2 regions of the Embleya sp. NPDC005575 genome follow, and region 2 is predicted to be linked to the other one. Evidence: riboswitches for the same ligand, from Rfam matches in the RefSeq annotation. Region 2 holds a riboswitch; the other holds the start of a gene.
The links. A riboswitch is a leader RNA that binds a small molecule or an ion and turns the genes downstream of it on or off. The one in region 2 is predicted to bind glycine.
Positions count from the first base shown of each region.

Region 1: another riboswitch for glycine. It lies ahead of gcvT (glycine cleavage system aminomethyltransferase GcvT); the one in region 2 lies ahead of gcvP (aminomethyl-transferring glycine dehydrogenase).

Region 1 is NZ_JBEXCV010000014.1:24,733-31,961, reverse strand. It holds gene ABZS54_RS07315 (Ig-like domain-containing protein) at 1-320, shown strand, start outside; gene ABZS54_RS07310 (enoyl-CoA hydratase-related protein) at 447-1,220, shown strand; gene glyA (serine hydroxymethyltransferase) at 1,311-2,579, opposite strand; gene gcvH (glycine cleavage system protein GcvH) at 2,612-2,986, opposite strand; gene gcvT (glycine cleavage system aminomethyltransferase GcvT) at 3,156-4,256, opposite strand; glycine riboswitch at 4,628-4,721, opposite strand; gene ABZS54_RS07290 (AAA family ATPase) at 4,903-5,634, shown strand; gene ABZS54_RS07285 (enhanced serine sensitivity protein SseB) at 5,664-6,380, shown strand; gene ABZS54_RS07280 (enhanced serine sensitivity protein SseB C-terminal domain-containing protein) at 6,533-7,229, shown strand, end outside.
Region 2 is NZ_JBEXCV010000151.1:4,336-11,564, forward strand. It holds gene ABZS54_RS34315 (MerR family transcriptional regulator) at 1-364, shown strand, start outside; gene ABZS54_RS34320 (ElyC/SanA/YdcF family protein) at 411-1,097, shown strand; gene ABZS54_RS34325 (DNA polymerase IV) at 1,147-2,496, shown strand; gene ABZS54_RS34330 (DUF4230 domain-containing protein) at 2,576-3,244, shown strand; glycine riboswitch at 3,293-3,389, shown strand; gene gcvP (aminomethyl-transferring glycine dehydrogenase) at 3,590-6,511, shown strand; gene ABZS54_RS34340 (TetR/AcrR family transcriptional regulator) at 6,548-7,195, opposite strand.

The sequences.
Region 1 (7,229 bases), on a different contig from region 2:
GCGAGTACGACATCGACGACGTGCCGAACGCGATGCGGATCACCACGTCGGGCACCTTCGTGCACGGCAACTACTGGGCCGACCCGAGTGTCTTCGGCAGCGAGAACACCAGTCACGGCTGCGTCTCGATGACGAAGGAGAACGCCAAGTGGCTGTACGACCGGGTGATCCCGGGCGACGTCGTGGACATCTCCGGCTCCGACGAGCGCACCGTGGACCCGGACAACGGCTTCGGCGATTGGAACCTGCCCTGGAACGAGTGGATCGCGAGCGGTACACCGGGCGGCGGCGCGCCGAAGACCACGACGCCGACGCACTGAGGCACGGGCACCGAGCCTTCGGGCGCGGGGCCGCGACCCACGCGCCGGCGGCCCCACGCACGGCCGCGCGGGGTGCCGGCGCCTAAGGTCGGGTCAGCACATCAGGGCTGACCAAAGGAGAGCGTCATGGGCGAATTCGTCAACCTGGAAGTGGCCGACGGCGTCGGCACGATCCGGCTGAGCCGGCCGCCGATGAACGCGCTGAACCGGCAACTCCAGGAGGAGCTTCGGGCGGCGGCGCACGAGGCGGGTGAGCGGGCGGACGTGCGCGCGGTCGTGCTCTACGGCGGTGAGAAGGTGTTCGCGGCGGGTGCGGACATCAAGGAGATGGCCGACATGGCGTACGTCGACATGGCCGACCGGGGTGCCGCGCTCCAGTCCTCGTTCACCGCGGTCGCCGAGATCCCCAAGCCGGTCGTCGCAGCGATCACCGGCTTCGCGCTCGGTGGCGGTTGTGAACTCGCGCTGTGCGCGGACGTACGGGTGTGCGCCGACACCGCGAAGCTGGGCCAGCCGGAGATCACCCTGGGCATCATCCCGGGCGCCGGCGGCACCCAGCGGCTGCCCCGACTGATCGGCCCCGCCAAGGCCAAGGACCTGATCTTCACCGGCCGCTTCGTGGCCGCCGACGAAGCACTCGCGATCGGCCTGGTGGACCGGGTGGTCCCGGCCGAGCACGTGTACGCCGAGGCGGTGAAGTGGGCCACGCAGTTCGCCAACGGCCCGGTATACGCGCTGCGCGCGGCCAAGGAAGCGATCGACCGCGGCCTCGACGTCGACCTGGACACCGGCCTGGAGATCGAACGCCTCCAGTTCACCGCACTGTTCGCGACCGAGGACCGCTCCACCGGCATGCGCGCCTTCGTGGCCAAGGAGAAGCCGAAGTTCACGGGCCGCTGATCGCGACCGCGAAACGGCCGCGGGGCCGGTGGGGCGAGTGCCCCGCCGGCCCCGCGGCCGTCGGCGTGAACGTGGATCCGCGAGGTGGGATCAGAGGTTCGGGTACAGCGGGTGCTTCTTCGCCAGGGCCGTGACGCGCGTGGCCAGGGCAGCCTTGCGGGTGTCGTCGAAGCCGGGGAGGAGGGCCTCGGCGATGATGTCGGAGACCTCCTCGAAGTCGGCCGCCTCGAAGCCGCGGGTGGCCAGGGCCGGCGTGCCGATCCGCAGGCCGGAGGTGACCATGGCCGGGCGCGGGTCGAACGGGACCGCGTTGCGGTTGACCGTGATGCCGATCTCGTGCAGGCGGTCCTCGCCCTGCTGACCGTTGAGCTCCGAGTCGCGCAGGTCGACCAGGACCAGGTGCACGTCGGTGCCGCCGGTGAGCACGGTGATGCCCGCGTCGGTGACGTCCTTGCGGGTGAGCCGCTCGGCGAGGATGACCGAGCCCTCCAGGGTGCGCCGCTGGCGGTCCTTGAAGTCGTCGGAGGCGGCGACCTTGAAGGCCACCGCCTTGCCCGCGATCACGTGCTCCAGGGGGCCACCCTGCTGGCCCGGGAAGACCGCCGAGTTGATCTTCTTGGCGTACTCCGCCTTGGACAGGATGACGCCGCCGCGCGGGCCGCCCAGGGTCTTGTGCGTCGTGGTGGTGACCACGTCCGCGTACGGCACGGGGCTGGGGTGCAGACCCGCGGCGACCAGGCCCGCGAAGTGCGCCATGTCCACCATGAAGTACGCGCCGATCTCGTCGGCGATCCGGCGGAACTCGGCGAAGTCGAGCTGCCTCGGGTAGGCCGACCAACCGGCGATGATCAGCTTCGGTCGGTGCTCCTTGGCCAGGCGCTCGACCTCCTCCATGTCGACCCGGTGGGTCTTCTCGTCGACGTGGTAGGCGACCACGTTGTAGAGCTTGCCGGAGAAGTTGATCTTCATGCCGTGGGTGAGGTGGCCGCCGTGGGCCAGGTCCAGGCCGAGGATCGTGTCGCCGGGCGTGAGCAGCGCGAACATCGCGGCGGCGTTCGCGGACGCGCCCGAGTGCGGCTGCACGTTGGCGGCCTCGGCGCCGAAGAGCTCCTTGACCCGGTCGATGGCGAGCTGCTCGACGACGTCGACGTGCTCGCAGCCGCCGTAGTAGCGCCGGCCGGGGTAGCCCTCGGCGTACTTGTTGGTCAGGACGGAACCCTGTGCCTCCAACACCGCCACGGGGGCGAAGTTCTCGGAGGCGATCATCTCCAGGGTGTTCTGCTGGCGGTGCAGCTCGTCGGTGACGGCGGCGGCGACCTGCGGGTCCACCTCGCTCAGCGGACGGTCCAGGATCGTCACGGTTGTCAGCTCCTCGATCGGGTCGATCTCGATCATTCGCCGCAGAACGCGGCGTACTCGTCGGCCGACAGCAGGCCCTCGGCCTCGCCGTCGATGCGCACCTTGAACAGCCAGCCCGCCCCGAAGGGGTCGGAGTTCACCAGGGCGGGGTCCTCGGCGACAGCGTCGTTGATCTCGACGATCTCGCCGGAGACCGGCGCGTACATGTCGCTGACCGACTTGGTGGACTCCAGCTCGCCGCACGGCTCGCCGGCGACGACCGTCTGACCGACCTCGGGAAGCTGGACGAACACCACGTCGCCGAGCGCGTCGGCCGCGTGCTTGGTGATGCCGACGAGGGCGGGGGAGGCCGCCTCGTCGAGCCACTCGTGTTCCTTGCTGTAGCGCAGGTGCTGGGGTGCGTGCACGGGTCCATTCTCCATTCGAATGAGGAGGGTCTGTCCCTCAGGTGGTTTTGTAATTGTTTGTGCCGCCGGTTTGTGCCGCCGGTTTGTGCCGCCGGTTCGTGCCGCCGGCCCGAGGGCCCGCGTCGGTCGCGCCCGAGGACCCGGGATCGGGCCCCGCGTGCGGCTCGGGTCAGGCCCGCTTGTAGAACGGCAGCGCGACGACCTCGACCGGCTCCGCCTTGCCGCGGATGTCCACGGCCAGCCGGGTGCCCGGTTCGGCCCGCTCCGAAGCCACGTACGCCATCGCGATCGGCACACCCAGCGTCGGCGAGGGCGCGCCGGAGGTGACCTCGCCGACCCGCTCGCCGGTCTCCGCGTCCACCACCGGGTAGCCCGCACGCGGGACCCGCTTGCCCGGCGAGGTGAGCCCGACCAGCGTTCGGCGCACGTCGGCCTGCGCCGCGGCCAGCGCGTCGCGCCCGACGAAGTCCTCGGGCTTGTCCAGCCGGACCACCCGACCCAGGTTGGCCTCGTACGGCGTGGTGTCCCGGGTCAGCTCGTGACCGTACAGCGGCATGCCCGCCTCCAGGCGCAGCGTGTCCCGGCAGGACAGCCCGGCCGGCACCAGGCTGTGCGGCTTCCCGGCCGCGAGCAACGCCTCCCACAGCGCGACCGCGTCGTCGGGCGCGGCGAACAGCTCGAAGCCGTCCTCGCCGGTGTAGCCGGTGCGCGCGAGCAGCACCGGGACGCCGGCGACCTCGGTGCGCAGGATCGCGTAGTACTTGAGCGCGGGCAGGTCGGCGTCGGTGAGCGAGCCGACGATCGCGGTCGACGCGGGGCCCTGCACGGCGAGCAGCGTGTACTCCTCGGACGCGTCGCGCACCGTGGCGTCGAAGTTCTCCGAGCGGTGCTTCAGGCTGCCCGCGACCACATCCGCGTTGGACGCGTTGGCCACCACCACGAAGTGCTCGTCGCCCAGCCGGTAGACGATCAGGTCGTCGACGATGCCGCCCTCTTCGGTGCAGATCATCGTGTACCGGGCGCGGTCGACCCCGATCTTCGAGACGAAACCGACCAGGGCGTGGTCGAGCGCGCGGGCGGCGTCCGGGCCGGTGACCTCGATTTCACCCATGTGGGTGAGGTCGAACAGGCCGGCCGTGGTGCGCACCGCAGTGTGCTCGTCGCGCTCGCTCCCGTACCGGAGCGGCATCCGCCAACCGGCGAAATCGGTCATCGTGGCCCCGAGCGCGTCGTGCACGGCGTCGAGCGGGGTCCGGCGGTCGGTGGTCATGCGAAGGCTCCTTCGAGGGGGCGCCGGCGGGAACACCCGAGGGGCGCGGGCCGGTCGGGGGCATGGCGAACGGCCGCGCGCTCGGCCGCGCGCACCACGCGCGGAGCGCGGACGCGGCGCGCGGACGAGGAGCGGGTGCCGGCGCGGAGTGCGGCGAAAGGTGACGGGCGGTGCGGCGAATACGACAACAAAGGGGGCTCCCTGCCATGGCGTTCAGCCCTTTTCGACCAGAGTCGGTCGAAAAGTGGGGTGCCCTCCCCTTCTGTCATCGGAACCTGAGAGCTTCATCGCGTCCGAGCGCATCCGCGCGAAAACTGCGATTTGCACCGTGGGTGAACCGCACCAGCGGTGCGGTTGCTTTCCAGAAGTGCCTGACCCATGCGGTATCGGTGCCTGAGAGATTCCGGGGAGGAGTTGCTCCTTCGGCGCCCCGCTCGTGGGCGAGGACTCTTCCGCGTGGGGTCGACGGCCGATATGAGGTTGTGCCCGGCATGCTAGCGCGTGTCGTCAATCCCCCGCCGGGACCGGGACCCGCCGAGTCCGAGGGCTGCCGACTTGGAGAGATGGCCGACACGCGCTCGCGCGCGAGGGTGCGAGGGTGCGACACCATGCGCAAGGCAGGACGGTTCGGGACAAGGGAGGGCTCGTGGAGACGGACTCGGCGGGGGCGCATACCGGCGCCGCGACGGGCGGCGTACTGATGCCCCGGTCCGTGCACGACCTCCGCGAGGAGCGCGATGGCCCGGGAAACCGGATCGGCGACCGGGTGGTGGACGTGCTGGCCTATCCGGCCTCGTGTGTGCTCGTGGTCACCGGCCTGCCCGGGGCCGGCAAGAGCACGCTGCTCGCGCGGGTGGTCACCCCCGGGCCGACCGTGGCCGTGCTCGACGCGGACCTGGTCCGGGCGCGCTGGGCGGTGCGTGCCGGGCGCATCCCGTATCGGGCCTATCGGCCGCTGGTGCGGCTCTCGCACTACGGCGAGGTGGCCCGGGCGCTGCGCGGCCCGGGCGCCGTGGTCGTGCACGACAGCGGCCGGAACCCGATGCTGCGCCGGGTGCTGGTGCTCGTCGCTCGTCGGCGCGGCAGTTCGGCACACGCACTGCTGTTGGACGTGACCGCCCATCAGGCGCTTTCCGGCCAACGCGCGCGTGGGCGCGGAGTGTCCACATCGGTGTTCGCCCGGCACCACCGCGAGTGGCGTGAACTGCTCGCCCGACTGACGCCGTGGCTGGACGCGGGCCCCACCCTGGCGTCCGCTCCCGGCGGCTTCACGTCGTGCGTACTGCTGGACCGCTCGGCCGCCCGGAAGCTCAGCCGGATCGTTTTCGCAGACCCCGTACCCGGACAGTCCCGACGGCGACAGCCGACCGAGTCGTAAACTGCGGCCGACACCAGAGGAGCACCACCATGCCGTTTCCGGCCAATCCCGTGGAGAGCGCGCTCGTCGCGGCGATGCACGACCCGTCCCGGGCCGAGGCTCTCTTCGAGGCCCTGGCCGAGGCGGACGTGTGGGTGCCGCTGCCCGAGGGCGGCAACCCGGCCGACAGCGAACTGACGCTGCCGACCACCGAGATCGACGGCCGGCCGTATGTGCCGGTGTTCTCCTCGGAGGAGGAGTTCCGGCGGATCGCCGGCCCGATGCCGTGCACGGTCGCGCCGATGCGCGAGTTCGCCCGCGGGATGCCGCCGAACGTGGGCATCGCGGTCAACCCGGGCGGCGAGGCGGGCATTCCGATCCCACCGCCGGGCGTGCTGGAACTGGCCCGGCTGCCCGGCGCGGGTGTGCGCGGCGCGCGGGTGCGGTTGTACGAGCCGGACGAGGAGCCGATGGAGTTCCTGATCGCGGCCGCCGCCGAGTTCACCCACGTGCCGGTGGTGCTGAGTGCGCGACGCGGCTTGGGCGTGATCGAGTCCGATCCGCCGTGCCTGTTCATCGGCGTCGAGTTGGATCGCTGGCAGGAGGAGGACCGGCTGGCCGCGGTCGGCGCCCTGGAGCGCGCGCTCGGCCGGGCCGCATCCCCGTGGCCGGTGAACGTGGTGCTGTTGGACGTCGCGCAGGATCCTGTGGGGGACTGGATGCTGGAACAGACCCAGCCGTTCTACCTACGGGCCGACCAGCGCTGAGCCCGCACCCGTGCATTCCGCGCACCCGCGTGCGCGGCACACACCGGCGCGCCCGGGTTCCGGCGCCGCGGCATTCATCGAAATCATGTCATCGGACCGGCGATCGGTCCGGCGGTACATCGGTACATCGGTTCGGATTCGGGGAGGACGTCGTGAACCAGGTCGAACAGGCATTGAGCCAGGTGACGCCCGGGCGTTACGACGCCTACGAGCGGTTGCTCGAAGCACTCACCGGCGCGCACGTGTGGATGCTGCTGTGGCAGGGACAACCGGGCAGCCCGGATGCCCAGTACGGGAACATGGACGTGGCCGGGTGGCGCTACGCCCCGGCGTTCACGTCCGAGGAGCAGTTGCGTCTCAGTGGCTGGGATCGCTCCTTCGAGGTCTGCCCGGTCACCGAGATCGCCTCCTCGCTGTACACCGACCACTGGGGCCTGTGGCTGAATCCGCACGCTCAGGGCGGCGGCGTCGGCGTGCCCTACCTCGACCTCCGGCGGATCGTCGGCGGCCTGGACCGGTTGATGGCCGGCCCCCTGGAAGTGGGCGAACCGACCCTGTGGGACCCGGCGTTCTACGCCCTGCTCGGCGGCCAACTGTTCCAGACCCAGGTGGTGCGAGCCGCGCACCGGGCCTGGGTACGGCCCACGGTCGGACCCGAACGCCTCGTGATCGGCCTGCGCCTGACGGACAATCAGCCCGCCACGATGCAACGGATGCGGGACGCGATGGCGGCCGCCTCGGCCGCCGCGCCGGCCGGCCTGACGTTGTCCTCGGTCGCACTGGACGACCCGTTCGACCCGGTCGCCGCGTGGATGCGCGAGCACACCCGGCCGTTCATCGGCATCGACA
Region 2 (7,229 bases):
CCTGTACGGCTTCCGCGACATCCTGGTGCTCAAGATCGTCAAGCGGCTCCTGGACACCGGCGTCTCGCTGCAGAACATCCGGATCGCGGTGGCCCACCTGCGAGGCCGCGGCATCGGCGACCTGGCCGGGATGACGCTGATGAGCGACGGCGCCAGTGTGTACGAGTGCACGTCGTACGACGAGGTCATCGACCTGGTCCAGGGTGGCCAGGGGGTCTTCGGGATCGCCGTGGGGGCGGTGTGGCGCGAGGTCGAGGGCTCGCTCGCGCAGCTCCAGGGCGAGGACACCGGCACCGGAGAGCCGATCACGCCGGTCCATCCGGGCGACGAATTGGCGCGCAGGCGGCGCGACAAGGCGGTCTGAGGCGCCCGCGGCGGATGGGAACCGGTCCGACGGGCAGGACGTCCCCATGGACGTGATCATTCGTCGGCCGACCCTGCCGCGCTCGCGGCGAGCCCAACGACGCGGCTATCAGGCCGCCGTCCTGCTCACCGTGGCCGGACTGGCCCCGATCACGGGGCTGCACCTGTACGCCGGGAACCGGGTCCGCTCACCGGCCGACGTGCCGTACCAGGACGTCACGATGGTGCTCGGCGCGGGCGTGCACGGGGACCGGCCGTCCGATCTGCTGGCCCGCCGGTTGGACGTCGCACTCGGGTTGTACCGGGCCGGCAAGACCCGGGTGATCCTGGTCAGCGGCGACGGCGGCGGCAACCGCTACGACGAGACCGGGGTGATGCGGCGCTACCTCGCGGACCGGGGAATCCCGCAGCACCGGATCGTGAGCGACGAATCGGGATTCTCCACCTGGGAGTCCTGCGTCCGCGCGAAGCACGTCTACGGGATCGACCGGGTCATCGTGGTAACGCAGAGCTTCCATCTGCGGCGTGCGCTCGGGCTGTGCCGGGCCGCCGGGATATCCGCGTACGGCGTCCCGGACGAGTCCTTCACGTGGGGCCACATCGGGCCCACCGTGTACGGCACCGGGCGCGAGATGCTCGCGGCGATCAAGGCGACCGGTCAGATCGTGGTCAAACCGGATCCGCGCGCACGCGATCCGAGGAACGACGAGATCCGCCGCGCCCTGAGCGACTGAGTGAGTCAACGCACGCCGATGTCGGTCGCGTGCGTCATCATTGCCCGGTGTGAGACAGGCCCCGGGCATCCTTCACCTCGACATGGACGCGTTCTACGCGTCGGTCGAGCAGGCCGCGAAGCCCAGCCTGGCCGGCAAGGCGGTGATCGTCGGCGGCATCGGCGCGCGCGGGGTGGTGGCCACCGCCTCCTATGAGGCCCGAGTGTTCGGCGTGCACTCGGCGATGTCGATCGGCGAGGCCCGCCGACGCTGTCCCAACGCCGCTTTCCTCAGCCCGCGCTTCGCGCTGTACCGGCAGGTCAGCGACACCGTGATGGAGCTGCTGCATCGGCTCTCGCCGCTGGTGGAGCCGCTCAGCCTGGACGAGGCGTTCGTCGACCTGGAGGCGGGCCCGCACGGCGGCACGCTGGACACCCGGCGGGTCACCGAGATCGCCGTGCGGCTGCGCGCCGACATCCACGCGGCCACCGGGCTGACCTGCTCGGTCGGCGCGGCCACCTCCAAGCTGCTGGCCAAGATCGCGTCCGAGGCGGACAAGCCGGACGGGCTGTGCGTGGTGGCGCCCGGCGCCGAGCGGGCGATGCTGGACCCGCTGCCGGTGCGCGCGCTGCCCGGGGTCGGCCCGGCCACCGGCGACGTGCTGCGCCGGGCCGGCCTGGACACCGTGGCCGACCTGGCCGCCGTCGACGAGAGCGAGCTCGTGCGGCTGCTCGGCCAGGCGCACGGACACGGGCTGCACGTACTGGCCGCCGGGTTGGACACGCGCCCGGTGGTCGCCGACCGGGACGCGAAATCGGTGTCGGTGGAGGACACCTTCGCCACCGACCTGGTGGACCGCGAGCGCATCACGCGGGAGTTGGACCGGCTCTCGATCCGGTGCGTGGAGCGGCTGCGCGCCGCCGGGCGCTCCGGGCGCACGATCGTGCTCAAGCTGCGCCGCTACGACTTCAGCACGCTGACCCGCTCGGAGACGCTGCGCGGGCCCACCGACGATCCGGGCGTGGTGCGCGAGACGATCCGTCGGCTGGCCGCGCAGGTGGACGTCACGGGCGGCGTGCGGCTGCTCGGGGTGGGCGTGAGCGGCTTGGCCGACTTCGCCCAGCAGGACCTGTTCGGCGGGGCCGAGCCGGAGCCCGGTGAGCCGGTCGAGGAGGGCACGGAGGCCGCCGCGGAAGCGCCCGCGGAGGCCGCCCCGGAGCGGGTCTCCTGGTCGCCGGGCCAGGACGTGCTGCACGAGGGGTTCGGGCCCGGCTGGGTGCAGGGCAGCGGCGTCGGCCGGGTCACCGTGCGGTTCGAGGTGCCGGGCGGGCGGCCCGGCCGGGTGCGCACGTTTGCGATCACCGATCCGGCGCTGCGACCGGGGGAACCGATTCCGCTACCGCCCGTCGACCGGGGATAGCCGCGGCGATCCGGGGCAGGCGCCGGGCAGACGACTCCTCGGGGGTGTCCCCACCATGACTGATGTCAAAGAGCGGCCGATGCGAGGGCAAGGGGCCTTCCGATCGGCGCGCCGCAAGCTGGGCCTGCCCGCCTTCCTGGTCACGCTCCTGGTCGGCTTCATCGTGCTGGCCCTGGTGCTGGTCGGCCTGGTCAACCTGCTGCCCGGAAGATTCAATCCGTTCGGCGAGACCACCAAGGACCACAGCGGGCCCGTGATGCTCAAGGCGGTGCAGGATCTCAGCCGCTACGAGGCGGTCAGCGGCACCTTCCAGGTCGTAGTGGACCTGGAGAAGGACGCCAAATTCCTCCCGGACGCCGTCCGCGGCCAGCGAACGCTGTTCATCGGGGTCGGCCAGGTCGGCGGCTTCGTCGAATTCGGCGGAATCGGCCAGGATGCGATCCGGACCTCGCCGGACAACAAGAGCGTAACCATCAAGCTCCCGCACGCGCGGCTCGCGCCCGCCGCGCTCGACCAGAAGAACAGCCACGTGATTGCCCAGGACAGGGGCCTGTTCGACCGTCTCGGCGACTTCTTCTCCGGCAATCCCGGCGATCAGCAACAGCTCTACGTGCTGGCGACGAAGAAGATCGACGACGCGGCGAAGACCGCCGGACTGGTGGAGCGCGCGGAACGCAACACCACCGGCATGCTCCAGGGAATGATGCGATCCCTGGGTTATCCGACCACCACTGTGACCTACGCCTAGTGCGCAGGCCCCGGCGGCTGTCACGCTGATACCGTTGAGACCGCCCATTACGTTCGCGCGGGAGAGTCCTCGTGTCGTGCACACGAGGCGCCGAAGGAGCAACTCCTCCCCGGAATCTCTCAGGCACCCGTACCGCGTGGTCGTGGGCACTCTGGAAAGCAGGATTCGCACGTGGCTCGCCGAGTCGGGTCGGATCCTCGCCGACGGTGCAAATCGCGCCCGTGGGAACCGGTTCGACCGGGGCTCCGGGCGCGGTGAAGCTCTCAGGTACAGATGACAGAGGGGGAGGCCGGTGGACCCGCGACCCGCGTGTCCGTCCAGGAGCGATCCAGGAGGCCTTTCGCGATGACCCCGCGCACCCCTGCCCCGACGCGTGCTCACGTCGTACTCCCCTCCGGTCCCGGCTCGTTGACCGGCCTGGAGGCCGCGTCGCCGTTCACCGGTCGGCACATCGGTCCGGACGCCGACGAGCAGGCGAAGATGCTCGCCGCGATCGGCTACGGATCCCTGGACGAGCTGACCGACGCGGCGGTGCCCGCCGCGATCCGCGCGCTGGAGGGCTTCGCATTGCCCGCCGCGCGTTCGGAGGCCGAGGTGCTCGCCGAACTGCGCGAGCTGGCCTCCCGCAACAGCGTGCTGACCTCGATGATCGGGCTCGGCTACCACGGCACCTTCACCCCGCCGGTGATCACCCGCAACGTGCTGGAGAACCCCGCCTGGTACACGGCCTACACGCCCTACCAGCCGGAGATCTCGCAGGGCCGGTTGGAGGCGCTGCTCAACTTCCAGACCGTGGTCACCGACCTGACCGGCCTGGACGTGGCAGGCGCCTCGCTGCTCGACGAGGCCACCGCCGCCGCCGAGGCGATGACCCTGGCCCGGCGGGCCGGTCGGGCCAAGAGCGACGTGTTCGTCGTGGACGCGGCCACGCTGCCGCAGACCGTCGCCGTGGTGCGCACGCGCGCGCAGGCGCTGGGTATCGAGGTCGTGGTCGCCGACACCACCGACGGGCTGCCCGAGGACGGCTGCTTCGGCGTGCTGCTCCAGTACCCCGGCGCCGACGGCCGGGTCCGCGACCTGACGCCGGTGATCGAGGCGGCGCACGCGCAGGGCGCGCTGGTGGCGGTCGCCGCCGACCTGCTCGCACTCACCGTGTTGCGCGCGCCGGGCGCGATGGGCGCCGACATCGCGGTCGGCACCAGCCAGCGCTTCGGTGTGCCGATGGCCTTCGGCGGTCCGCACGCGGGGTACATGGCGGTTCGCGAGAAGCTCACCCGCAGCATGCCGGGCCGGCTGGTCGGGGTGTCCGTGGACGCCGACGGCGCGCCCGCCTACCGGCTCGCGCTGCAGACCCGCGAACAGCACATCCGCCGGGAGAAGGCGACCAGCAACATCTGCACCGCGCAGGTCCTGCTGGCCGTGATGGCCGGGATGTACGCGGTCTACCACGGGCCGGACGGGCTCACCTCGATCGCACGCCGCACCCACCGGTACGCGGCCGTGCTCGCGGCGGGCCTGCGGGCGGGCGGCGTCGAGGTCGTGCACGGCGACTTCTTCGACACGGTCGGCGTGCGCGTGCCGGGCCGGGCCGAGCAGGTGCTTGCCGCGGCCCGCGCGGCCGGGGTCAACCTGCGCCCGGTGGACGCCGACCACGTGGGGATCACCTGCGACGAGACCACCCTGCGAGCGCATGTCGAGGCGGTCTGGGGCGCGTTCGGGGTCACCGGCGACGTGGCCGCACTGGACGCGGTCACCGCCGACGCGCTGCCGCAGTCGCTGCTGCGCGACACCGAGTTCCTGACCCACCCGGTCTTCCACACGCACCGCTCCGAGACCGACATGCTGCGCTACCTCAAGCGGCTCGCGGACAAGGACTACGCACTCGACCGGGGCATGATCCCGCTCGGCTCGTGCACGATGAAGCTCAACGCCACGGTCGAGATGGAACCGATCACGTGGCCCGAGTTCGCGAACCTGCACCCGTTCGCGCCGGTGGATCAGGCCGCGGGATACCTGGAGCTGATCGACGGCCTGGCCGACTCGCTGGCCCGGATCACCGGCTACGCCAAGGTCTCGCTCCAGCCCAACGCCGGTTCGCAGGGCGAACTCGCGGGCCTGCTCGCGGTGCGCGCCTATCACCACGCCAACGGTGACACCGCCCGCGACGTGTGCCTGATCCCCTCCTCCGCGCACGGCACCAACGCGGCCAGCGCGGTGATGGCGGGCATGCGCGTCGTGGTGGTCAAGACCGGCGAGAACGGCGACGTGGACCTGGCCGACCTGCACACCAAGATCGAGCAGCACCGGGACACGCTCGCGGTACTGATGGTGACCTACCCGTCCACGCACGGCGTGTTCGAGGAGGGCATCGAGCAGGTGTGCGCGGCCATCCACGAGGCCGGCGGCCAGGTGTACGTGGACGGCGCGAACCTGAACGCACTGGTCGGGCTGGCCCAGCCGGGCGGCGCGATCGGCGCCGACGTATCGCACCTGAACCTGCACAAGACGTTCTGCATCCCGCACGGCGGCGGCGGTCCGGGCGTCGGCCCGGTCGCGGTGCGCGCGCACCTGGCGCCGTACCTGCCCAACCACCCGCTCCAGCCCGCAGCCGGCCCCGAGACCGGCGTGGGGCCGATCTCGGCCGCTCCGTGGGGTTCGGCGGCGATCCTGCCGATCCCGTGGACCTACCTGCGGCTGATGGGCCCGGACGGGCTCAAGGAGGCCACCCAGGTCGCGGTGCTGGGCGCCAACTACGTCGCCAAGCGGCTCGCGCCGCACTTCCCGGTGCTCTACACCGGCCCGAACGGCCTGGTCGCGCACGAGTGCATCATCGACGTGCGGGGGATCACCAAGGCCACCGGGGTCAGCGTCGACGATGTCGCCAAGCGGCTGATCGACTACGGGTTCCACGCGCCGACCATGTCGTTCCCGGTGCCCGGCACGCTGATGATCGAGCCGACGGAGAGCGAGAACCTGCACGAGATCGACCGGTTCTGCGACGCGATGATTGCCATCAAGGGCGAGATCGACCGGGTCGCGTCGGGCGAACTGCCCGCCGACGACAACCCGCTCGGCAACGCGCCGCACACCGCCGCGCTGCTTGCGGGCGAGTGGGCGCACGCCTACACGCGCGAGGAGGCGGTCTTCCCGGCCGGTGTGGTGCCGGCCGAGAAGTACTGGCCGCCGGTGCGCCGGATCGACGGTGCCCAGGGCGACCGCAACCTGGTCTGCTCGTGCCCGCCGATCGAGGCGTACGGCAACAACTGACGACGCGCAGCCCGCTCCCGATCGCAGATGTTCCGATCAGGGGCGGGCCGCGCCGTGGGTCAGCAGTCGGGCCACCGATGCGGCGAAACCGGGCTTGGTGGCCAGGCCGCTGCCCAGGACGCCGAACATCAACGCGCCGCTGAGTGATTCGAAGAGCAGGTCGGCGTCCACGTCCGGGCGGGCCTGACCGCGCGCGACCGCGTCCGCCACGAAGGCCCGGAAGATCGCCCGGACCGGATCCATCCGGGCCACCAGCAACTCCTTGAGCTCGGGCTGGTCGCGGTACTCGGCGAGCAGCCCCGGCACCGCGGCCGCGGTCTCCGGGCGCCGGAACGACTCGAGCGCGGCCTCGGCGAAGCGCAGCACGCCGGTCGCGAAGTCCTCCTGCGGCAGCGGCCGAAAGCTCATCTCGCGGGCCGGGTAGACCGCCTCGTGCACCAAGTGCGCCTTCGAGGGCCAGCGGCGGTACACGGTCGGCCTGGTCACGCCCGCCCGGCGGGCGACGGCCTCGATGCTGACCCGGTTGTAGCCCTGCTCGGCGACCAGCTCGCGGGCCGCGGCCAGGATCAGTTCGTCGGTGCGTGGATCACGCGGGCGACCGGGCCGAGGGGTGCCGCCACTGGGCATGAGGATGGAACTCCGAGTCGTCGTCGCGCCCAACATCGTGTCGCTGCATCGCAGCATGTTGTCGCTCGGACTGTATCGGGAAGGCGGCCCG